3 regions of the Pseudomonas kulmbachensis genome follow, and region 2 is predicted to be linked to each of the others. Evidence: predicted binding sites of a transcription regulator. Region 2 holds the regulator's gene; each other region holds the start of a gene.

What was found. The regulator sigma-54, encoded in region 2, starts transcription at its own class of promoters, with help from an activator protein. The targets are predictions, from matches to a motif close to ANTGGCATNNANNTTGCTNT.
Positions count from the first base shown of each region.
Region 1: a site for sigma-54 is predicted at 3,257-3,276, ahead of glnK (P-II family nitrogen regulator). Genes of this name have one in related genera too.
Region 3: a site for sigma-54 is predicted at 4,804-4,823, ahead of flgB (flagellar basal body rod protein FlgB). Genes of this name have one in related genera too.

Region 1 covers NZ_OY817088.1:175,920-183,788, reverse strand. Annotated here, with positions in the region: gene U5A05_RS00935 (LysR substrate-binding domain-containing protein) at 1-595, shown strand, start outside; gene U5A05_RS00930 (YifB family Mg chelatase-like AAA ATPase) at 606-2,099, opposite strand; partial or broken gene U5A05_RS00925 (HigA family addiction module antitoxin) at 2,206-2,331, shown strand; gene U5A05_RS00920 (bleomycin resistance protein) at 2,335-2,763, opposite strand; gene U5A05_RS00915 (accessory factor UbiK family protein) at 2,807-3,064, opposite strand; gene glnK (P-II family nitrogen regulator) at 3,481-3,819, shown strand; gene U5A05_RS00905 (ammonium transporter) at 3,854-5,191, shown strand; gene sutA (transcriptional regulator SutA) at 5,673-5,999, shown strand; gene U5A05_RS00895 (HAD family hydrolase) at 6,243-6,932, opposite strand; gene xerC (tyrosine recombinase XerC) at 6,929-7,825, opposite strand; gene U5A05_RS00885 (DUF484 family protein) at 7,826-7,869, opposite strand, start outside.
Region 2 covers NZ_OY817088.1:4,336,584-4,344,452, reverse strand. Annotated here, with positions in the region: gene U5A05_RS20115 (superoxide dismutase) at 1-427, shown strand, start outside; gene U5A05_RS20110 (ZIP family metal transporter) at 455-1,351, shown strand; gene U5A05_RS20105 (HPr family phosphocarrier protein) at 1,565-1,837, opposite strand; gene rapZ (RNase adapter RapZ) at 1,853-2,710, opposite strand; gene ptsN (PTS IIA-like nitrogen regulatory protein PtsN) at 2,713-3,177, opposite strand; gene hpf (ribosome hibernation-promoting factor, HPF/YfiA family) at 3,190-3,498, opposite strand; gene U5A05_RS20085 (RNA polymerase factor sigma-54) at 3,574-5,067, opposite strand; gene lptB (LPS export ABC transporter ATP-binding protein) at 5,306-6,031, opposite strand; gene lptA (lipopolysaccharide transport periplasmic protein LptA) at 6,031-6,561, opposite strand; gene lptC (LPS export ABC transporter periplasmic protein LptC) at 6,548-7,120, opposite strand; gene U5A05_RS20065 (KdsC family phosphatase) at 7,129-7,653, opposite strand; gene U5A05_RS20060 (KpsF/GutQ family sugar-phosphate isomerase) at 7,653-7,869, opposite strand, start outside.
Region 3 covers NZ_OY817088.1:3,899,886-3,907,754, reverse strand. Annotated here, with positions in the region: gene U5A05_RS18095 (MFS transporter) at 1-1, shown strand, start outside; gene U5A05_RS18090 (flagellar brake protein) at 12-752, opposite strand; gene U5A05_RS18085 (flagella synthesis protein FlgN) at 849-1,316, opposite strand; gene flgM (flagellar biosynthesis anti-sigma factor FlgM) at 1,508-1,828, opposite strand; gene flgA (flagellar basal body P-ring formation chaperone FlgA) at 1,980-2,750, opposite strand; gene U5A05_RS18070 (chemotaxis protein CheV) at 2,828-3,790, shown strand; gene cheR (protein-glutamate O-methyltransferase CheR) at 3,803-4,630, shown strand; gene flgB (flagellar basal body rod protein FlgB) at 4,883-5,290, shown strand; gene flgC (flagellar basal body rod protein FlgC) at 5,294-5,737, shown strand; gene flgD (flagellar hook assembly protein FlgD) at 5,753-6,478, shown strand; gene flgE (flagellar hook protein FlgE) at 6,508-7,827, shown strand.

The sequences.
Region 1 (7,869 bases), 1.1 Mb from region 2:
CCGTTTGAGTCGCTTCCGTCACCTGCAGGCGGGCAACGAGGTGCAACTGACCAGCGCCTGGATGGATATCGATAATGTGGATTTCAATCAGGAACCGTTCGACTGCGCCGTGCTGTTGAGCAACGGTCACTTTCCACCTGACTGGGAGGCCACGCTGCTGTTCCCGGAGATGCTGATCCCGGTCGGCGCGCCCACTGTGCAAGGTGACCAACCCTGGGACGCCAAACGACTGGCCGCCACAGAACTGTTGCACCCCACGCCCGACCGCCGTGACTGGCGGCGCTGGCTCGACTGCATGGGGCTTAGCGGGCAAGTATCACTCAAGGGTGGGCAAGTGTTCGATACCCTGGAGCTGGGCATGATTGCCGCCGCCCGGGGTTACGGCATTTCCATGGGCGACTTGCTGATGGTTGCCGAGGACGTCGCCCAAGGCCGCCTGAGCCTGCCGTTTGCGGCCGCCGTGGCCAGCGGCGAGAATTACTACCTGGTCTGGCCCAAGACCCGCCCCGGTGGCGAGCGTTTGCGGCGTCTTAGCGACTTTTTGCAACACGAAGTCGCGGCGATGGAACTGCCGGCCGTGCAACGGTTGAAGTAAACCGGCTTGATCACCCGCTGACAGGCCGATACTGCAATGCCTCCGCCAGATGCTTGCGTTCTATGTTTGGCGTTTGCTCAAGATCAGCCAATGTCCGCGCCACTTTCAACAACCGATGTGCGGCGCGCAGTGACAGGGTCATTCGCTCGCAGGCCTTCTCCAGCCAGGCGTTATCCACATCACTCAACGTGCACTGGCTGCGCACACCCGGCAGATCGAGAAAGGCATTGGCACAGCCCTGACGCTGCAACTGACGCTCACGCGCTGCTGCCACTAACACCGCAGCCTTGGCTGTGGTCTCGCCCGAGGCAAGCGACGGGTTGAGCGATGTGGTTTCACGGGCCACGGTCAGATGCAAATCGATGCGATCGAGCAACGGCCCCGAGAGCTTGTTGCGATAGCGCTGGATCTGTTCCGGGGTACAACGACATCGGCCCGTGGGCTCCCCAAGATAGCCACAGGGGCAGGGGTTCATCGCCGCAACCAGCTGGAAGCGCGCCGGAAAACGCATTCGATCCCGGGCCCTGGCAATTACGATAAAGCCGGACTCCATAGGCTCCCTCAAGACTTCCAGTACCTTACGATCGAACTCGGGGAGTTCATCCAGAAACAACACCCCGTGATGCGCCAGCGTAATCTCCCCCGGCTGTGGTTTTGAACCGCCGCCCACCAGAGCCGGGCCGGAGGCCGAATGGTGCGGCTGACGAAACGGACGCTGCGGCCAGCAGCTCAAAGGCATATGGCTGGCCACCGACGCAATGGCCGCGACTTCCAGCGCCTCTTGCTCGGTGAGTGGCGGCAACAAGCCGGGCAGACGGCTGGCCAACAGGGTTTTGCCAGTGCCGGGCGGACCGGTAAACAGTAAATTATGGCTGCCTGCAGCCGCGATCAATAATGCCCGCTTGGCTGAAAGCTGCCCCTGTACATCGATCAGATCAGGATAGGGTTTGCTCAGGTGCAGCAAACCGCTGGCGGTGTAAGGCTCAATCACCGCGCGACCAGCGAAATGCGCCACTACCTGCAACAAGTGTTCGACTGCGATCACCGTCAACCCGGCGGCCAGGCATGCCTCTTCGGCATTGGCCAGCGGCACTACCAGGGTACGGCCTGCCGCACGTGCCGCCAACGCGGCAGGTAACACGCCCTGAACTGACCGGATTGCCCCGGACAACGCCAGCTCGCCCAGACACTCGACCTGTTCCAGAGCAGCCACCGGTATTTGCCCGCTGGCTGCCAAAATACCCAAGGCAATGGCCACATCAAAGCGTCCGCCGTCCTTGGGCAGGTCGGCGGGCGCCAGATTGAGAGTGATACGCCGAGCGGGAAAATCCAGTGCGCAATTGAGAATCGCACTGCGTACCCGCTCTTTACTTTCCTTGACCGCCGTTTCGGGCAAGCCGACCAGCGTCAACGCCGGTAAACCATTGGCCAGATGCGCCTCGACCGTAACGACAGGCGCCTCCACACCCACCTGGGCGCGGCTGTAAACGATAGCCAGAGCCATGGCTCATTCCTTGAGTTCGCAAAAAACCCATCCTGCGCGAATCAGAAACCAGGGGCAGGATTGGAATGGATACCGGATGTGAATGGGCATGGGAACACTGCGTACGATCTGCCTGGCGACGACGCCTGAATTCTGGCTGAACCTGCAAACCACTTACGACCTGCGCAAAGCAGAAATCGAGCGTGGCGCAACGATTCGCGAGCAGGTTGAACCCATTCACAACTGCGCCTGACACTCACTCTCCCAGCGCTTTGGTCCCCAGGTCCTCAGCCAAGCGCAGCAAATAGCCGTCAGGATCGAGCACCAAAAAGTTGCGCTCGCCAAACAACACATCGTTGCTGCGATACCAGCGCTCTTCGAGGGGTTTGCGCAGGCTGTGGCCAGCGACCTCAAGACGGGCGATCAGGCTCTGGGCGTCCGGGCACTTGATCGAAAGGTTCATGCCTCGACCGAATGGCGGCTCCAGCGGGCCGACACGCCAGGACGACTCTTCAAGGTCATCCTGCTCCAGCATCAGCTGGCTGCCATGGAACGACAGGAACGCAAAATGATCCTCGGGCCGTTGGTACTCGACTTTGAAACCGAGCACCCCACAGTAAAAATGCAGGCTGCGGGCAATATCCGAGACGATCATCTCGGGCACTAACGGGTTCATGACCAACATACAAAAACATCCTTGTTCATATGAAGTGCACCGCCTTCGAGCGTTATTCGGTCGGCGGCAGCTTGGCTTCCAGCTCGGCCACTTTGGCTTCAAGGCTTTCAAGACGAGCACGGGTACGGGCCAGTACCACCATCTGGCTATCGAACTCTTCGCGGCTCACCAGATCCAGTTTGCTGAAACCACTTTGCAGCAAAGCTTTGAACTGGCTTTCGATTTCGTTGCGCGGCAGCGCGGTTTCGCCACTGAACAAACGTGAAGCGTGGCCACCGAGGGCATCGAGAAGATCTTTGGGCGCGAGCATGGATAAGGTCCTTAAAACTGATGGCAGCGAGTGTATCACGGGGTGTCGGGGCTCAATGCCGACGGCTTTCTGCACATTTTTCGCGCATTGCCCCTACAGCCTACGCACCATCTTCGAGCACAAACAACCCGCCGAATCAGGCCAAAAGCCATCAACTTCCGCTAAATCGCTGTAATTAATGATTTTTCCAGACATGGCAAGGTTTCTGCTTAGACATACATGACTCATGCACTGATGCAGTAGCTGTGACGAAGGCAGTGCGGCAGGTGGTTCAAGGAGTGTTTTCGTCACCAGCGACTTACACACGTTGTACAGCCTGAAGAAGGCTGACGATGCGTTACAAAGCCAGACACTGCGCTTAGACTTGAGCCGGGTTTGTTTTCCTGGGGCAAGTCCACCAATTCGGGAGAAGTTTCATGAAGCTAGTCACCGCCATTATCAAGCCGTTCAAGTTGGATGACGTGCGCGAGTCGCTGTCTGAGATCGGCGTACAAGGCATTACCGTTACTGAGGTCAAAGGCTTCGGCCGGCAGAAGGGTCACACCGAGCTGTATCGCGGCGCGGAATACGTGGTCGATTTCCTGCCAAAGGTGAAGATTGATGTCGCCATTGACGACAAGGATCTTGATCGGGTTATCGAGGCGATAACCAAGGCTGCCAACACCGGCAAGATTGGTGACGGCAAGATTTTCGTGGTCAATCTGGAACAGGCTATTCGCATCCGTACCGGCGAAACCGATACCGACGCAATCTAAGCCGCCAAACCCCAACGCCCCAGGAGAAAACACTATGACTCTGCGTAAATTCGCAGGGCTCGGAGCCCTGCTGTCTGTTGTAATGCCTGGCCTGGCCATGGCGGCAGACGAAGTGGCTGCTCCAGTCCTCAACTCCGGCGACACCGCCTGGATGCTGACTGCAACCGCTTTGGTGCTGTTTATGACCATTCCAGGCCTGGCGCTGTTCTACGGCGGCATGGTGCGCTCCAAAAACATTCTTTCTGTAATGATGCAGTGCTTCGCCATCACCGGTCTGATCAGCATTCTGTGGGTCATTTATGGCTACAGCATCACGTTCGACACCGCGGGGATGGAAGCCGGCGTCGTTAACTACAATTCGTTCATCGGCGGCTTGGGCAAAGCGTTCCTGGCAGGTATCACACCCGCCAGCATTACTGGCCCGGCAGCGCTGTTCCCTGAGGCCGTGTTTGTCACGTTCCAGATGACCTTCGCCATCATCACGCCGGCCTTGATCGTAGGTGCGTTCGCTGAACGCATGAAGTTCTCGGCCATGCTGGTTTTCATGGGCGTGTGGTTCACCCTGGTCTATGCACCGATTGCGCACATGGTCTGGGGCGGCCCGGGCTCGCTGCTCGGTGATTGGGGCGTACTGGACTTCGCTGGCGGCACCGTGGTGCACATCAACGCCGGTATCGCTGGCCTGGTGGCGTGCATCGTGCTCGGCAAGCGTAAAGGCTACCCGACCACCCCAATGGCTCCGCACAACCTGGGTTACACCCTGATCGGTGCCGCCATGCTGTGGATCGGCTGGTTCGGCTTTAACGCAGGCTCCGCAGCTGCCGCCAACGGCACTGCCGGTATGGCGATGCTGGTCACTCAGATCGCAACTGCCGCCGCCGCATTGGGCTGGATGTTTGCCGAGTGGGTCACCCACGGCAAACCAAGCGCACTGGGCATCGCCTCGGGCGTGGTCGCCGGTCTGGTTGCTATCACTCCGGCAGCAGGCACCGTTGGCCCAATGGGCTCGATCGTAATCGGTCTGTCGGCTGGCGTGATCTGCTTCTTCTGCGCCACCAGCCTCAAACGCAAACTGGGCTACGACGACTCCCTGGATGCATTCGGCGTACACGGCATCGGCGGCATCGTCGGCGCGATCCTCACCGGTGTATTTGCAGCACCTGCACTGGGCGGTTTCGGTGCAGTGACCGACATCTCGGCCCAGGTCTGGATCCAGTTCAAAGGCGTCGCCTTCACTGTGATCTACACCGCAATCGTGACCTTCATCATCCTCAAGGTACTGGATGCAGTGATGGGCCTGCGAGTGGCTGAAGAGGAAGAGGCTGTGGGCCTCGACCTGGCTCAGCACAACGAGCGGGGCTACAACCTGTAATTTGGCCTCTAAAAAAACCCGGCATGCCGGGTTTTTTTTTGCCCGTAATAAGGCGATATTCTCGGTAATGAAATGATTTGCCCTACACGTTACGGGGGTCTCCAAGTTCTACGCTTGTTGTAGTGAAGAATACTTGCGACGCAACTCGACTATTAGCCGCTTTGCTTTTTTCTTCAGCACGCTAGAATGCGCGCCGAGGGCAGAAAACAATGCTCGAGTACGACGAAAGCGAGGATGATCTCCCGACGCTTTCAAGGCCCGTGAGCCGTGCTGCCGGAGCATCTGGCACTGGGCGCCTGGCAAGGTGTTTATTCAGACGGACGCCGTAATGATGTCGGTATTCGTCAAGCCCTCTTCACGTTACAACGCTGAAGAGGTGCAAGCCGCGGTTTGCCCAAGGCTACTTTTTCACCAGCGGCGGTCGACAGTTGCCACAGCTGGTCTATAACTAATCTGCTTTACGTATGTCATGGGGTAGAACATGAGCGACGACGATCTGGAAAATGATGACCTCGAAGTAGGTGAAGACGACGAAACCGAGGATGGCCTGGAAACGGCAGCCGAGGACGTTGCAGATGACGACGGTGGCGATGATGCTCCGGTCCCTGCGGCCAAAGGCAAATCCAAGGCTGCAGTGTCAGTCGATGACCTGCCGAGCGTAGAAGCCAAAAACAAGGAGCGTGATGCTCTGGCCCGCGCCATGGAAGAGTTTTTGTCCAAAGGTGGCAAGGTGCAGGAAGTTGAGGCCAACGTGGTGGCAGACCCGCCCAAGAAGCCTGACAACAAGTACGGCAGCCGCCCTATCTAAGGGTTAGCTGTTTGCTTGAAGAAAAAACCCGCCGTCGCTGCGGGTTTTTTTGTGGGTGATGCAAATACAACACTAATCCCTGTAGCAGCTGACTCGCGGAGCGAGGCTGCGATCGGCTGCGAAGCAGTCGCAAAATCAGACACTGCAGTGTACCCGTCAAACTCGGATCTCAGGTTTTACGGCCGCTTCGCAGCCTCGTTCCTTCGGCAACTGCTACGGAGCGTATTGCCTGCGCTGCTGGCCCTAGCCAAGTGCTTTCAACACTGCCGGTAACTCGCTCAAGCAGCCAATTTCAGCATCCGGGGCCCTGTCGCCATCCCAGTGCTTGCCACCCGGGTTGAACCACACCGCACGCAAGCCCGCCAATTGCGCCCCGGCAATATCATCGCCGGGGTGATCGCCCACATGCACCGCCGCACCCGCCGCCACGCCACCGCGCAGCAGGGCTTCGTGAAACAGGCGCGCATCCGGCTTGGCGATACCGATGTCTTCGGCGCACAGCACAAATTTGAAGTGATGCCCCAAGCCGATTCGCCGCACATCCGCGTTGCCATTGGTGACCACGCCCAAGGTGTAATCCCGGGCCAGCGCAATCAAGGTTGGCTCAGCCTGCGGGAATAGGTGCAACGCATGGCGCGCCTCAATAAACACCTCAAACGCATCATCTGCCAGCGCGGCTGCATTCTCGTAACCCGCGCCGTGCAGCGCATGGAACAGAATCCGCCGACGCAGTGCGCTGATCCGGTGCTTGAGCTGGGGTTCTTCACTCAACACCCGCTCGCGAATCGCCTGAAAATGCCCGACTTCGACAACGCCCAGTTTTGGCGCGTTCTCCATCAACCAGTCACGCAATACGGCTTCGGCGCTCACAATCACCGGTGCTGTGTCCCACAAGGTGTCGTCGAGGTCGAAAGTAATCAGCTCAATCGTCATTCACTGTCCTTACTGCGTTTGGCCCGTGGGTGGGCGCTGTCGTAGACCGATGCCAGATGCTGGAAATCCAGATGGGTATAGATTTGCGTGGTTTTGATGTCCGCGTGCCCGAGCAACTCTTGTACGGCACGCAAATCCTGGGAGGATTCCAGCAAGTGGCTGGCAAATGAATGGCGCAGCATATGCGGGTGCAGGTTCTGGCCCAGCTCACGTTCCCCGGCAGCCTTGACCCGCACCTGGATCGCACGCGGCCCAAGGCGTGTACCGCGCTGGCTGACGAACACGGCGTCGTCCTGCGGGTTGGCCAGCGCCCGCATCGGCAACCAGGCCTGTAGCGCCTCCCGGGCCTTTTTACCAACAGGTAAGACGCGAGTCTTGCTGCCCTTGCCGAGCACCTCGACCAGCCCGTCAGCCAAGTCCAACTGATCCAGATTAAGCCCGGTCAACTCCGACAAGCGCAGCCCCGAAGAATAAAACAGCTCCAGAATGGCCTGATCGCGCTGGGCCAAAAAGTCGTCCTCGACGCCCCCTTCCAGCAATTGCAGAGCACGATCGGTATCCAGGGTTTTAGGCAGGCGGCGCTCACCTTTGGGCGGGGCAAGACCGTTTGCCGGGTCGTGGTCGCACAAGCCTTCGCGATTGAGATAGTGATAAAACCCGCGCACCGCCGACAGCAAACGCGCAATGCTGCGTGAGGATTGGCCTTGCTGATGCAGACGCGATACCAATTGACGCATGCGCTGGATATCCAGTGCAGTCCAGCTGGCGATTGATTCCTTGGCGCAGAACGCCAGCACCTTGTTCAGGTCGCGGCGATAGGCCTCCAGCGTATGGGGCGACACCTGGCGCTCACTGCGCAGGTGAATGCAGTAAGCGTCCAGTTGCCGTTCCATCTAACGTACCGAGCGCAGAGCGTTGGTAAAGCGCGGTAACACCC
Region 2 (7,869 bases):
GTTGCCCGAAAAGCTGCGGGCAGCGGTGATTAACCAAGGTGGCGGGCATGCCAACCATTCGCTGTTCTGGGAAGTTATGAGCCCTCAAGGCGGTGGCAAGCCCGAAGGTGAGTTGGCCAAGGCGATTGATCAGCAACTGGGCGGGCTGGAGACCTTCAAGGAGAACTTCACCAAGGCAGCGCTGACTCGTTTTGGTAGTGGCTGGGCCTGGCTGAGTGTGACCCCGCAAAAAACACTGGTGATCGAGAGCAGTGGTAACCAGGACAGTCCGTTGATGAATGGCAATACGCCGATTCTCGGGCTGGACGTATGGGAGCACGCCTATTACCTGCGCTATCAAAACCGTCGCCCGGAATACATCAATGCGTTTTACAACGTGATTAATTGGCCTGAAGTGGCGCGTCGCTATCAAGCAGCGATTGGCTGAGCCCACTCAAAAGGATTCAGGCGGATTATGGGCACGCAAATATTGGCGGTAGGTGGCGTGCGGATGTTTCGCTATGCCCTCGGCACGCTCTTGCTACTGGCGGGCACAGCCTTGCTGGTAGCCAAGGGTTTGGTCTGGCTGGATCTGGAGCCGAAACTGTTGCGGGCGCTGCAGGGCGGTTCGCTCTGTGCGCTGGGCACTGCATTGGGTGCGGTGCCGGTATTGGTCATTCGTAAAATGCCGGTGGCGGTCAGCGATACCTTACTTGGCTTTGGTGCCGGGGTGATGTTGGCGGCCACGGCCTTTTCGCTGATTGTGCCGGGGATTGCTGCCGCTCAAGGCCTGGGGTTGTCGCCCTGGTCTTCCAGCGGGCTGATCAGTCTGGGCATCATGCTGGGCGCTTTCTGCCTGTTTCTGGTGGATCGCAAGGTCTCGGGTGTCGGGCCGGAGGTGTTCGCCAGCCGCCCAGGCGAGCCGGTTATTGCACCGCGGATCTGGTTGTTTGTGATTGCGATTGTGGCGCACAACATTCCCGAAGGCATGGCGGTCGGGGTGTCGGCGGGGGGCGGTATGCCTGATGCCGATAGCCTGGCGATGGGCATAGCCTTGCAGGATGTGCCTGAAGGGCTGGTGATTGCCTTGGTGCTGGCAGGGGCGGGCATGTCGCGGGTCAAGGCGTTCCTGATTGGCGCAGCCTCCGGTCTGGTTGAGCCGGTGTTCGCGGTGCTCTGCGCTTGGCTGGTCAATCTGGCTGAGGTGTTGTTACCGTTGGGGCTGGCATTGGCGGCAGGGGCGATGCTGTTGGTGGTCACGCAGGAGGTGATCCCGGAGTCGCGGCGCAATGGTCACGAAAAACTGGCGAGCCTGGGGTTGTGTGTTGGCTTTTGCCTGATGATGGTGATGGATACGGCGCTTGGGGCGTAGTCGCAGCCTTCGTTCCTCGCCGGCGACAAGGCGAGCAAAACTCCTGTAGCAGTTGACGAGTAGAACGAGGCTACGTTCGGCTGCGAAGCAGCCGTAAAACCATTCAGCCTTGGTGTTTCAGATAAATCGCGTATACCGGGTTTACGACGATTGCATCGCCGAACGCAGCCTCGTGGAGCTCGTCAGCTGCTACGAGCAATTGCGTCGCTTTGCTCACTCACCCTCATCAAAGAAGTTGTTGATCAGTTTGGCCAGTGCATCCAGAGCTTCCTGCTCCTGCTCACCTTCGGTCATCAGGTGGATGGTGGTTCCCTTGCCCGCAGCGAGCATCATCATGGCCATGATGCTTTTGCCATCTACCATTGATTCAGGAGTACGACCCGCCCGGATCTGACATGGGAACTGCCCTGCGATACCGACGAACTTTGCTGATGCCCGGGCGTGCAAGCCCAGTTTGTTGATGATTTCAATTTCCAGTACAGGCATCGCGGGGTAGATCCTTCAAGTAAGGTCGCGGTGGCGAACCTGGACGTTCTTCAGAGTTTCTTGCAGGCATTTGCCCAAGCGTTCGGTCAGGTACACCGAGCGGTGATGCCCGCCCGTGCAGCCAATACCAATCGTTACATAGGCACGATTACTGGCAGCAAAACGCGGTAGCCACTTCAACAGGTAACTGGAGATATCCTGGAACATCTCTTCGACATCGGGTTGTGCTGCCAGATAGTCGGCAACCGGTTGGTCGAGTCCCGATTGCTCGCGCAGCTCGGGTTTCCAGTACGGGTTAGGCAGGCAACGTACGTCAAAGACCAGATCAGCATCCACTGGCATCCCGCGCTTGAAGCCAAACGACTCAACCAAAAAGGCAGTGCCGGGTTCAGGCTTGTTCAGCAGGCGCAACTTGATGGTGTCACGCAACTGATACAAGTTCAGATTGGTGGTGTTGATGGTCAGGTCTGCGAGGTCAACAATTGGCCCGAGCAGTTGGGTTTCGTCTCGAATAGCTTCGGCAAGTGAGCGGCTTGCGCTGCTGAGCGGGTGACGGCGACGTGTTTCCGAGAAGCGCTTGAGCAAGGTTTCTTCGTCGGCGTCCAGGTACAGAACATCGCACTGGATATGCCGATTACGAACCTCTTCAAGCAGTTGGGGGAAACGTGACAAGTGGCTCGGCAGGTTTCGCGCATCGATCGATACGGCCACCAGCGGCTGCGCCAATTCGGTGTGAATCAGCGCACGCTCGGCCAGTTCCGGCAGCAAGCCGGCTGGCAGGTTGTCGATGCAGTAGAAGCCGTTATCTTCAAGGACGGCGAGGGCTGTACTTTTACCGGAGCCGGAGCGTCCGCTGACAATTACTAAGCGCATGATTAATGACCGTTCTGTACGTCCAGAACAACCTGATACAACGCTTCGTTGCTGGATGCGTTACGCAGTCTTTCGCGAACGTCTTTACGATCGAGCATGCTGGCAATCTGCCGGAGCAGTTCCAGGTGTGCATCGGTTGCCGCTTCTGGCACCAGCAAAACGAACAGCAGGTCGACCGGCGCGCCATCGATGGCGTCGAAATCTATAGGGGCGTCGAGGTGAAGCAAGGCGCTGACTGGCGACTCACAGCCCTTGAGGCGGCAGTGGGGTATGGCGATGCCGTTACCAAAACCGGTAGAACCCAGTTTTTCACGGGCGATAAGGCTCTCAAAAACATCCTGCATTTCGAGACCAGGCACTTCGCGGCTGATCAGGTTGGCAATGTGTTCGAGTGCGCGCTTTTTACTGCCGCCCGGCGCGTTCACCAAGGAACGGCCGGGGGTCAGGATACTTTCAAGTCGGATCATGGGTAGGGAGTATTAACGACCGGTCGCGCCCTGGAGCAGGCTTTGGGTCTTTTCCTTATGCTTTTTCAGTTGGCGATCAAGCTTGTCAGTGAGCAGATCAATGGCGGCATACATGTCGTCATGCTCGGCGTTGGCAACGACTTCTCCTCCATGGATGTGCAAGGTGGCTTCGATCTTCTGTTTAAGTTTTTCGACCGCCATCGTTACCTGTACGTTGGTAATCTTGTCGAAGTGACGCTCCAGTCGGTCGAGTTTTTCGCCGATGTAAGCGCGTAGCGGTTCGGTGACTTCCAGTTGGTGTCCACTGATGTTGACTTGCATACAGTTTCTCCTTTGATGCCATTGCATAAAGCGGCAGGCCGAGCAGCCTGCCACTGAAACGCTGGGGTCCGTGGCTTACATCAACCGCTTACGTTCGCTTGAAGGCGCTATCCCTAGGGATTCGCGGTACTTGGCGACGGTGCGACGGGCTACCTGAATACCTTGTGCCTCCAGTAAACCAGCGATCTTGCTGTCACTCAACGGCTTTTTCTGATTTTCAGCCGCAACCAGTTTTTTGATGATGGCACGGATCGCGGTGGAGGAGCATTCGCCGCCTTCGGAGGTGCTGACGTGGCTGGAGAAAAAGTACTTAAGCTCATAAATACCGCGGGGGGTATGCATGAATTTCTGCGTAGTTACTCGCGAAATCGTTGATTCGTGCATGCCGACAGCTTCTGCGATGTCATGCAGTACCAACGGCTTCATGGCCTCGTCGCCATATTCCAGAAAGCCGCGCTGATGCTCGACGATTTGGGTAGCCACTTTCATCAGGGTTTCGTTGCGGCTTTGCAGGCTTTTGATGAACCAGCGTGCTTCCTGCAACTGGTTGCGCATAAAGGTGTTGTCGGCACTGGTGTCGGCGCGGCGCACGAAACCCGCGTATTGCGGGTTGACCCGCAAGCGTGGCACGGACTCTTGATTGAGTTCTACCAGCCAGCGTTCGTTGTCCTTGCGTACGATCACGTCAGGTACGACGTACTCGGCTTCGCTGGACTCGATTTGCGAGCCAGGGCGCGGGTTGAGGCTTTGCACCAGCTCAATGACCTGGCGCAGCTCGTCTTCCTTGAGCTTCATGCGGCGCATGAGTTGGCTGTAGTCGCGCGCGCCCAGCAGATCGATGTAGTCAGTGACCAGGCGTTTGGCTTCGTTCAGCCAGGGTGTCTTGGCCGGGAGCTGACGCAATTGCAGCAGCAGGCACTCGCCCAGGTTGCGCGCACCGATGCCAGATGGCTCGAATTGCTGAATGCGGTGCAGAACGGCTTCGATTTCATCGAGCTCAATGTCCAGTTCCGGATCGAACGCTTCGAGAATTTCCTCGAGGGTTTCGTCCAGGTAGCCCTGGTTGTTGATGCAGTCGATAAGGGTCACGCCGATCAGTCGGTCGGTGTCAGACATCGGTGCCAGGTTCAATTGCCACAGCAGGTGACTTTGCAGGCTTTCGCCAGCAGAGGTGCGGGTGGTGAAGTCCCACTCGTCATCGTCGTTGCTTGGCAGGCTGCTGGCGCTGGTCTGGTAGATGTCTTCCCAGGCGGTATCGACTGGCAGTTCATTGGGAATGCGGTCGTTCCAGTCGCCTTCGTCCAGGTTATCTACAGTTTGCGCAGATTCCTGGTAAGTCGGTTCCTGAACGTCGGTATTGGGTTTTTGCTCGATGTTGTCGGCCAGGGGGTCTGCATTGTCGAAGTCGTCGCCTTCTTCCTGGCGTTCGAGCATCGGATTGGACTCCAGGGCTTCCTGGATTTCCTGTTGCAGGTCGAGGGTCGACAATTGGAGCAGGCGGATGGCCTGTTGCAGCTGAGGTGTCATCGTCAGCTGCTGGCCCATTCTCAAGACTAGCGATGGTTTCATGGCAGGGGCTTAACACCTTATTCGCCGGCGCACATGGCGCCATCCACTACAGGGCGCGTGAGCGCCAAACATAAGCAAATTATATGCCTGAAACCGATGCGTTTGCCTAGGGGGTGCTCAGATTAGTTTTTTGCTTGCGCAACTAATCGAGAGCGCTCCCCATCGAGCGCCTGGATAATAAAAATCATGCGGACTTTTTTCTGTCCTTGGCGCTCCGGCAACACGCTATATCCTGGCCTTACAAGCGGAATTCATTGCCCAGATACACTTCTCTCACCAACTTGTTGGCAAGAATCGTTTCAGCATCACCTTCGGCAATAAGTTGGCCGTCGTTAACGATATAAGCGGTTTCGCAGATGTCGAGGGTTTCGCGCACGTTGTGATCAGTGATCAGTACGCCAATGCCCTTGGCTTTGAGGTGGTAGATGATTTGCTTGATGTCGCCGACCGAGATCGGGTCAACCCCGGCAAAGGGTTCGTCGAGCAGGATGAACTTGGGGGCGGTGGCCAGTGCCCGGGCAATTTCTACTCGGCGACGCTCGCCGCCCGACAGGCTCATGCCCAGGTTGTCGCGGATGTGGTTGATGTGGAACTCTTGCAGCAAGCTTTCCAGCTCTTTGCGTCGACCTGCCTTGTCGAGTTCCTTGCGGGTCTCGAGGATCGCCATGATGTTGTCGGCTACCGACAGCTTGCGAAAAATCGAGGCTTCCTGCGGCAAGTAACCAATACCGGCGCGTGCGCGACCGTGCATCGGCTCATGGCTGACGTCCAGGTCATCGATCAGGACGCGGCCCTGATCGGCATGTACCAGGCCGACAATCATATAGAAGCACGTGGTTTTGCCCGCGCCGTTAGGGCCGAGCAAGCCCACGATTTGCCCGCTGTCGATCGACAGGCTGACATCACGTACTACCTGACGGCTCTTGTAGCTTTTGGCCAGATGCTGGGCTTTCAGAGTTGCCATTACTGGGCCTTCTTCTTGGGCTGGATCACCATGTCAATGCGTGGGCGAGGTGCTGTGACCTGGCTGCCATTGGCGCGACCGGCGCTGGCGACTTGTTTCACCGTGTCGTAGATGATTTTTTCACCTTCGGTGGTGTTGCCGTCGTTGATGACTTTAGCCTTGTCGATCAGCACGATGCGGTTTTGCGGCGCATGGTATTGAATGGTAACGGCATAAGCCTGAACCGGCTTGGGGTCCGTGGCTTTCTGCAGTTGCTCGAAGTAAGCCAGGTTGCCGACGGAAGTAACCACGTCGATCTCGCCCGCGCTATTGCGAGTAATGGTGACGGTGTTGCCAGTGATTTTCATCGAACCCTGGGTGATGATTACATCGCCCTTGTAGGTGGCAACGCCTTGCTTGTCATCCAGTTGGGCTTCGTTGGCCTGGATGCGGATAGGTTGCTCGTTGTCGTTCGGCAGAGCCCAGGCGCTCACGCTTCCCAGTGCTGCGCTCAAGCTGAGCAATAAAGGGAGGGTTTTAACGAGACTCATACTGTCCTCTTACGTTGGACAGCAGGTCCATCCTGCCGTCTTTCAAATATGCTTTCATGCCCTTGCCGGTCGTTACGCCGCCAGCACCGTCGATTCTAACGTCTCGCTCGGTCTGCGCATATTGCTTCTGCGGGAATACAGTCATGCGGGTACTGGTAATAACGGTGCTGCGGTTCTTCTCGTCGGTGCGGGCAACACGCACCGAGTCGATCAGCTCGACCTGCGTACCGTCCGGGTTGACTTCGCCACGCTCGCTCTGCACGTGCCATGGGTATGCCGTGCCGCGATACATTTGCATGTCGGGGCGGGTCAGTTGAGTGACTTCCGACGCTTTAAGATGTTCAAGCTTGTCGGAGGTCATCTCGTATTGCAGCTTGCCGTCTGGCAAGTACTGAAGGCTGCGTGCATTGACGGCGTAATAGTCGATAGCCTGTTCATCAACAGCCACGGCAGGGGTGTCGAGAAAGCGTTCCGGTCTGATATTCCAGTAGCCAACTGCCGCAAACAGCGAAGCAATGACCGCGAATAGCAGAATGTGGCGAATCTTTTTGCTCAGCATATAAAGCTCTATAGGTAGGCGGCGTGGGCTGCGTCCAGGCTGCCCTGGGCACGCAGAATCAGCTCGCAGAATTCGCGGGCGGCACCTTCGCCACCACGTGCCTGAGTAACGCCATGGGCGTGTTCGCGAACAAAGCCAGCGGCATTGGCCACCGCCATGCCCAGGCCGACACGACGGATGACCGGCAAGTCAGGCAGATCATCGCCCAGATAGGCGACCTGTTCATAGCTTAGGTTGAGTTGGCCAAGAAGCTCGTCCAACACGACCAATTTGTCTTCTCGACCCTGATACAGGTGTGGAATACCCAGGTTTTGCGCGCGGCGCTCGACCACCGGGGTTTTGCGGCCGCTGATGATCGCGGTCTGGACTCCTGCAGCCATCAGCATCTTGATGCCCTGGCCGTCGAGGGTGTTGAAGGTCTTGAACTCGCTGCCGTCTTCGAGGAAGTACAGGCGGCCGTCGGTCAAAACGCCGTCAACGTCGAAAATGGCCAGCTTGATGTTTTTACCGCGCTTGAGAAGTTCCTGGGTCATTACATTACTCCTGCGCGTAGCAGATCGTGCATGTTCAAGGCACCAACCGGGCGGTCTTCCTTGTCGACAACAACCAGCGCGCTGATTTTGTGGTCTTCCATAATTTTCAGGGCTTCGGCCGCCAGGATGTCAGCGCGGGCGGTTTTACCGTGTGGGGTCATGACCGCATCGATGGTTGCATTGCGGATATCGATCTCACGGTCCAGGGTGCGACGC
Region 3 (7,869 bases), 440 kb from region 2:
GGGCCTGCGGTCTAGTAATAGTCATCCTTGTCAAACTGCCGCGCCTCGCGCTGCAGTTGATAGACAAAGCGCTCGACCTGGCGCTGCACAGCGCCGCTGATGTTGTGAAAGCGCAAGCCCGCGAAGGTGATGTTGAAGCGCTCTTCAAAATGCAGATAACGCAGTTCGACCGGCGTGGTCATCAGGCCAAAGGGCAGGGCGGCGCTGAAGCGCTCATACACCTGGCCCAGTTGCAGGCTTTGGCTGATATCGCCTTCAAAGCGCAACTTGCAACCGGTGGCGGAGACGTCCAGCAGCTTGCCATTGACTGGCGTGCCGAGCTTGTCACCGGCAATTTCCACATCAATCAGGTGAGCCAGTTTCAGGGCGGCGCGGAACGCGTTGCGGCGTTGGTGGTAAACCACTTCGCGCGGTAGCGCGCCGCGATAGCAGCGATGATCATTGAGGTCGCCAATGCTCAGTTGCGTCGTGCATTCCCAAGCGATGCGTACGCCATCGTGGAAACCCTCAACTCGAAACGGTATACCGTCCTCAAGAAAGCGCTCGCCCTCACGGGGGATCATTTCGTCCAGGACCAGGGTGTTGTTCTCACGATTCACATCGACCACATAGCTTTGGAAGCGCTGGGTGCGATCCTGAAAAGTGATGATTAACGGGTCATGGCTCTCTTGCAGCATCCGCAAGTTGGAGGCGATTTCCAGGGGGGTAGTCAGCACCTTTGGTGGCTGCGGAGCGTCTTGTGCGTCGAACACGTTGCATCAATCTCCAGGCAAAATACTGCAACACACAAAAAAGAGGCATTCTGCCATCATGCTGTGTGTCTCGCTAGATTCAGTGTTTGCGCAGGCTCAGGCCTGGCTGTAGGCGCGGTGCTTGTTAAGCATCGAAGTGGTGCCGCGTGCGTCATACAACGATGGGGCTTCGCCGCCATGAAGAATGCGCAACTGGTTGGCGGTGATCGCCTGCTGAGTCTGGATCGACTGGCCATTGAGCAAGTTCGCGGCCTGGCATTGAGCCAGTAACTGGTTCAGCGCATCGCTTTGGCTAAGCAGCTGCGCGCCCACGCTGGAATGGCTGGCCAAGCTTTCGAGGCCGCTGCGGTTGGTAGCCAGGCCCAGGCTTGCCAGGATCTCGCTGCGTTTGCGGCCATGTTGCTCAAGCAAAATGATCAGCGACTGCTTGCGCGCCAGAATATTTTCCAGCACCTGCATGTCGCGGCCTTTAAGGGCGATGGTCTCGTCCTGCAACAGGCCAAGCAGTTGCTCGGCGGGGGCGAGGTCATCATTGATCAGTTGCAGTAAATTTTCGTCGTGCATGGCGAACTCTGGGTCTGTTGACGCTTCGTTGTGGCCGCGACGCTGTCCCACTTGGTGCAGGGCAAGGCGCGAGCAGTGTAGTTTGGTGTTTCAAATAAGCTGCGAGTAACACAGCCCAGCGACGCGGCTCACAACGAAGCGTCAACAAACCCCTGGATTAAGCGTCCAAAAGTGCGGCACAGGCCGTGGGCCTAGCGCTCGGCTTCCATATTCAGCAGTTTGCTGGCGACCCGATTGCTGTCGACCTTGTAGCTGCCGTCGGCAATGGCTTGTTTAAGCTCGGCCACCCGATTTTTGTCGACCGCAGGTTGTTCACGCAACGAGTCGCTGATCTTCTGCAACTGTTGAGCCTCTTGGCTGAGGTGTACAGATTCCCCGCTCGGGGCGCTGGCTTGTTCAGGGCTTTTTGCCGGGGCCGCTTGCGTGGCGCTACCGGTTTCCTGGCTGGCGTTGCTGCGCGTGCTGCCGGTTAAGGGCGGTGCGCTGTTGAGACGACTGAAGTCGATGACCATAACGAAAAACCTCGGGGTATTTGGACGCTTGCCATGTTTTCGGCCATACCCGGAAAAACTTTAGGCTCGATTAATCATAGCTTCACATAGAACGGTACTGATCTACGTCAAACCACAGTGTAGGAAAGTCGAGGAGCTGATGCCAGTTTTCCTACAATGCCACCTCAACTTGGCCGGGTGCTGTGACCCGAGCGCGGATCACACGCTTGGAATTCAGGTTCTTTACCCGGATCTGTTCGCTGAGGCCACCGTCCGACAGGGCTTCGCCGGGCATTTTGACACTTAACGTGCCGCTGCGGGCGCTGATTACCACATGGTCACCCTTGCGCACGGCAGCAGCCTGTTCCAGATGCGTGAGCGTCAGCACTTGATCGGTGACCATCGGGCGCAGGAGTTTTTGACCGACCGCCAGCTCGGTCGCGGTCAGATAGCCCTGATTGATCAGGCCCACATCCCGTTCGCGCAAAGTGACATCGGCGTAGTCGATCACCATGCCGCGCTTGAGCGGGTGATTGACGATGACCACGTCACGGAACAGTTTGACCTGGGCCGGAACGAAGATGGTCCATGGCGATAGCCCTTCGCAGCGTACACGCACGATCACGCGCCCCATGGGTTGTGCCGGGCTTTCGAGGGAGGCTGTCAATTCCTTGTCGCAATGAGCCAAGCGCAGACGCGGGTCCAGGTTGTTGACCTGGATCTGATATCGCCCCTCGGTCTGGCTGGTGGCGAGATAGTCTTCAACCGTGAATTCAAGAAAGCCCTGGGTCACGCCGATAAGCTGTTCAGGTGATGTAAACGCGTCGGCCCTGCTATAAGTGCCTACGCCAAGCAGGGCGCCAGCCGCCAGGACGCTCAGACAGCAGCGGCGCAGCGTCTGGGGGAAAAATCGGTGGCAGGAATTTGTCGTTTTTGCGTTCATGGCCGATAAAAAAGCAAGCCCCGTGCCGTTTACGGAAATTGGGTGTTGAAACTTGAAGTCTTTAAGAGGAGCTGAGTATGGCCGGAGTGATGGATGCGGTTAACCAGCGCACTCAACTGGTGGGGCAAAACCGCCTGGAGCTGTTGCTGTTTCGTCTGGATGGGCCACAGCTTTACGGGATCAATGTGTTCAAAGTCAGGGAGGTGCTGCAATGCCCAAAACTGACCATGATTCCCAAGTCCCATCCTGTGGTGTGTGGTGTGGCGAGCATTCGCGGCGCGACCATTCCGATTCTTGATCTGGCGATGGCCACCGGATCGGGTGCTTTGAAAGACCAGAGCAACCCGTTTGTGATCATCACCGAGTACAACACCAAGACTCAGGGCTTTCTCGTTCGCTCGGTCGAACGTATCGTCAACATGAACTGGGAAGATATTCATCCGCCGCCCAAGGGCACCGGTAACGACCATTACTTGACGGCCGTGACCCGGATGGACGACCAATTGGTCGAAATCATTGACGTCGAGAAGGTCCTGGCAGAAGTTTCGCCATCGCCTGAAACCATCACCCATGGCGTGGTGGATGTTGAAACCCGAACCAAGGCGCTGTCGCTGCGGGTGCTGACCGTCGACGATTCGTCGGTGGCACGCAAGCAGGTTGCCCGTTGCCTGCAAACGGTGGGCGTTGAAGTCGTGTCGTTGAACGACGGTCGTCAGGCGCTGGACTACCTGCGCAAGCTGGTGGAGGAGGGCAAGGACCCGTCCGAAGAGTTTCTGATGATGATCTCGGATATCGAGATGCCGGAAATGGACGGCTACACCCTGACCGCCGAAATCCGCAACGATCCGCGGATGCAAAAATTGCACATCATTCTGCATACTTCGTTGTCTGGGGTATTCAATCAGGCGATGGTCAAAAAAGTCGGGGCTGATGACTTTTTGGCCAAATTCCGGCCTGATGACCTGGCATCCCGGGTAGTCGACCGGATCAAAGCAGCAGACCATAGCCAGGGTTCACCCTTGGCGGTCAAAACGATTTAAGAGGCAGGACATTTGTCGACGGCTAATTTGGATTTTGAACAGTTCCGGGTCTTCCTGGAAAAAGCCTGTGGCATTTTGCTGGGTGAAAACAAGCAGTACCTGGTCTCCAGCCGGCTCAACAAACTGATGGAGCAGCAAGGCATCAAGTCGTTGGGCGAGTTGATTCAACGTATCCAGAGCCAGCCGCGCAGCGGGCTGCGCGAGTTGGTGGTCGATGCCATGACCACCAATGAAACCCTGTGGTTTCGCGACACCTATCCCTTCGAAGTATTGAAGAACAAGGTGCTGCCTGAGCAAATCAAGGCCAATCCGGGGCAGCGCTTGCGTATCTGGTCGGCAGCCTGTTCTTCGGGGCAGGAGCCCTTTTCGCTGTCGATGGCGATTGATGAGTTTGAGCGCAGCAACCTGGGGCAACTGAAGGCGGGCGTGCAGATTTTTGCCACCGACCTGTCAGCCCAGATGCTCAACACCTGCCGCACCGGTGAGTACGACAACCTGGCGATTGGCCGTGGCCTGTCGCCGGAGCGCTTGCAGCGCTATTTCGACCCCAAGGGGCCGGGGCGCTGGGTGATCAAGACGCCGATCAAGAATCGGGTCGAGTTCCGCCCCTTCAACCTGCTGGACAGCTATGCAGGCTTTGGCAAGTTCGACGTCGTGTTCTGTCGCAATGTGCTGATCTACTTCTCGGCAGAAGTGAAGAAAGACATCCTGCTGCGCATTCACAGCACCTTGAAGCCGGGCGGTTATCTGTTTTTGGGCGCCTCCGAAGCGCTCAACGGATTGCCGGATCATTACCAGATGGTCCAATGCAGCCCGGGGATCATCTACCAGGCTAAATAGGCGGACAAATAACCGTAGACCGTAGACCGTAGACCGTAGACCTTCGGCAGCTGCTACGGAAAACCCGAAGCAAAGCGGCAGAAAAGCGGCAGTCAGCGGTCAACCGTTGCCGCTTTTCTGGCATTGCCGCCTCCCATGCCCCTCCCAAAGCCTTGAAATACGGCTCTGTGCCAACTGGCACGGGGTTTGCTCTGTTCATGTCATGTAGAACCTGAATCACATCCTCAGGTCAGCCCACAAAGGTTTTTCGACATGAGCATCAGCTTCGATAAAGCGCTTGGTATCCATGAGCAGGCACTGGGCTTTCGCGCCCAGCGCGCTGAAGTACTGGCCAACAACATCGCCAACGCCGATACCCCGAACTACAAGGCTCGGGACCTGGATTTCGCCTCTGTGCTCGCCGCCCAGAGTGACAAAAACCAGAGCGGCACGTTTGCGTTGAACAAGACCAACACTCGCCATATCGAAGCCCAGGGTCTGAGCAGTGGCGATGAGTCGCTGCTGTACCGCACGCCGATGCAGCCGTCGATCGACCAGAACACAGTGGACGCTCAGATCGAGCAGTCGAACTACGCAGAGAATGCGGTCAACTTCCAGGCCAGCTTCACCCTGCTCAACAGCAAATTCAAAGGGCTGATGTCGGCCCTGCGCGGGGAGTAATTCATGTCTCTAGCCAGTGTGTTCAATATTGCCGGTAGCGGCATGAGTGCCCAGACCACGCGTCTGAACACCGTCGCCAGTAACATCGCCAACGCCGATACCGTGTCGTCGAGCATCGACCAGACCTACCGTGCCCGGCACCCGGTGTTCGCCACTATGTTCGAAGGTGCGCAAAGCAGTACGGGTGACTCGCTGTTTCAGAACCAGGACGGCGCGGGCCAAGGCGTGCAAGTGCTGGGTGTGGTTGAAGACCAAAGCGAGCTGCAGGCCCGCTACGAGCCGAACCATCCTTCTGCCGACGCCAAGGGCTATGTGTATTACCCCAACGTCAACGTGGTTGAAGAAATGGCTGACATGATTTCCGCCAGTCGTTCGTTCCAGACCAACGCCGAGCTGATGAATACCGCCAAAACCATGATGCAGAAGGTCCTGACCCTCGGTCAGTGATAAGGGACGACGCAAATGAGTGTGACCGATTCCACCAGCGGCTTGACCCTTAATCAGGTACTTGCCAACTCTGCCCAGGCCAAGACCACCGACACCAGCGTGGCGGCGGCAACCAAAGGCGTTACCGGCAACACGGCGCTGGGCAAGGATGCGTTCCTGCAACTGCTGGTCACCCAGCTGAAAAACCAGAACCCGCTGGACCCCCAGGACAACACCGCGTTCGTCGCGCAACTGGCGCAGTTCAGCAGCCTGGAGGGCATCACCTCGCTCAACGATACGGTCAACTCCTTGTCGGGCGGGCTGCAGTCCTCGCAGGCTTTGCAGGCATCGTCGCTGGTGGGCCGCTCGGTCATCGTGCAAACCAGTGAAGCCTATGTGGACCCTGCCAGCGACAAGCCATTCAACGGCACCGTGGTGGTCAAGGACGCCGATTCAAAACCCGTCATCACCATTACCGATGCCGACGGAGAGGTGGTCCGCACCCTGGAGCTGGGCAGTCAGAAAGCCGGCAACGCGGACTTTACCTGGGACGGCAAGGACGACGACGGTGTGCTGCTGGACAAAGGGTCCTACACCTTCACAGCGTCGAGCAAAAACGACACCGGCACCACGGCGCTCACCACCTACCTGCCAGCGACCGTTAACAGCGTGACCCTGAGCAAGACCGGTGGCGAAATCATGCTCAACCTCGCAGGTCTGGGCAGCATTGGCATGTCCAAAGTCCAGACCATAGGCCTCTAAGCCGACTCATACGCCTCAAGGAGAGAAACATGTCATTCAATATCGGCCTTAGCGGTCTCTATGCGGCGAACAAGCAACTCGACGTGACCGGCAACAACATCGCCAACGCTGCGACCACCGGCTTCAAGGCATCGCGCGCAGAATTTGCCGATATCTACTCGGCCAGCAAGCTGGGTATCGGCAGCAAGACCGTAGGCAGTGGCGTAAACCTGGCAGCGGTCTCGCAAAACTTTGGTCAGGGCTCGATCAACAACACCGGCAACCTGCTGGATATGGGGATTCAGGGCAGCGGCTTTTTCGTGCTGAGCGACAACGGCTCCTTGAGCTACACCCGTGCCGGCACGTTCAAATCCGACAAAGAGGGCTACGTGACCAGCTCCGATGGCACTGCGCGTTTGCAGGGCTATGGCGTGGATGCGAACGGCAATATCATCAACGGTGTACTGACCGACCTGCGCATCGACACTTCTAACCTGGCGCCCAAGCCTACGGGTTCGGTAACGTCGGAGATCAACCTGAACTCCAGCTCCGATACGATTGACCAGACCAAAATTCCGTTCGATCCGAGCGAGTCCACCAGCTACAGCAAAAAATTCAGCACCATGGTCTACGACACCCAAGGCAACGCGCACCCGATGGACCAGTACATGGTCAAGACCGGTGCCAATACCTGGAGTTCTTACACCCTGATTGACGGTCGTAACCCTGATGGCACGCCAGTCTCGGGCGATGGCGCCAAGGCTCCAGTGGCCTCGACCCTGGAGTTTGACTCGGCTGGTGCGCTGACCAAGGTCACGCAGCCCGATCCGATCAAGGATCAGCCTGAAAACACGCTGGTTGTCAGTGGCTGGAAGCCGGGTGCCATGATCAATGGTAAATGGGACTCGAACGGTGCCGACGCCAAGCCGGGCGGCATTGCCATCAACATGGCCAAGACCACTCAGTACAACACCGACTCCTCGCGTAACCCGCCGACCCAGGACGGCTACGCCACCGGCCAGATCAACAACCTGACCATTGATGGTTCGGGCGTGATGTTCGCCAACTTCAGCAACAACCAAAGCCGCGCCATCGGCCAGATATCCCTGGCCAGCTTTACCAATGAACAAGGCCTGCAGCCGGTGGGCGGTACTGCCTGGAAGGAAACCTTCTCCTCGGGTATGGCTGGCTACGACGCACCGAAAGTTGGCAGCCTGGGGGCCATTCAGTCCAATTCGCTGGAAGACTCCAACGTCAACCTGACCAATGAGCTGGTGGACTTGATCAAGGCGCAGAGCAACTACCAGGCCAACGCCAAAACCATCTCGACGCAAAGCACCATCATGCAGACCATTATTCAGATGACGTGATGGGTGTTATCGGTCATCCAGGCCTTCTGTAGATACTCTGTT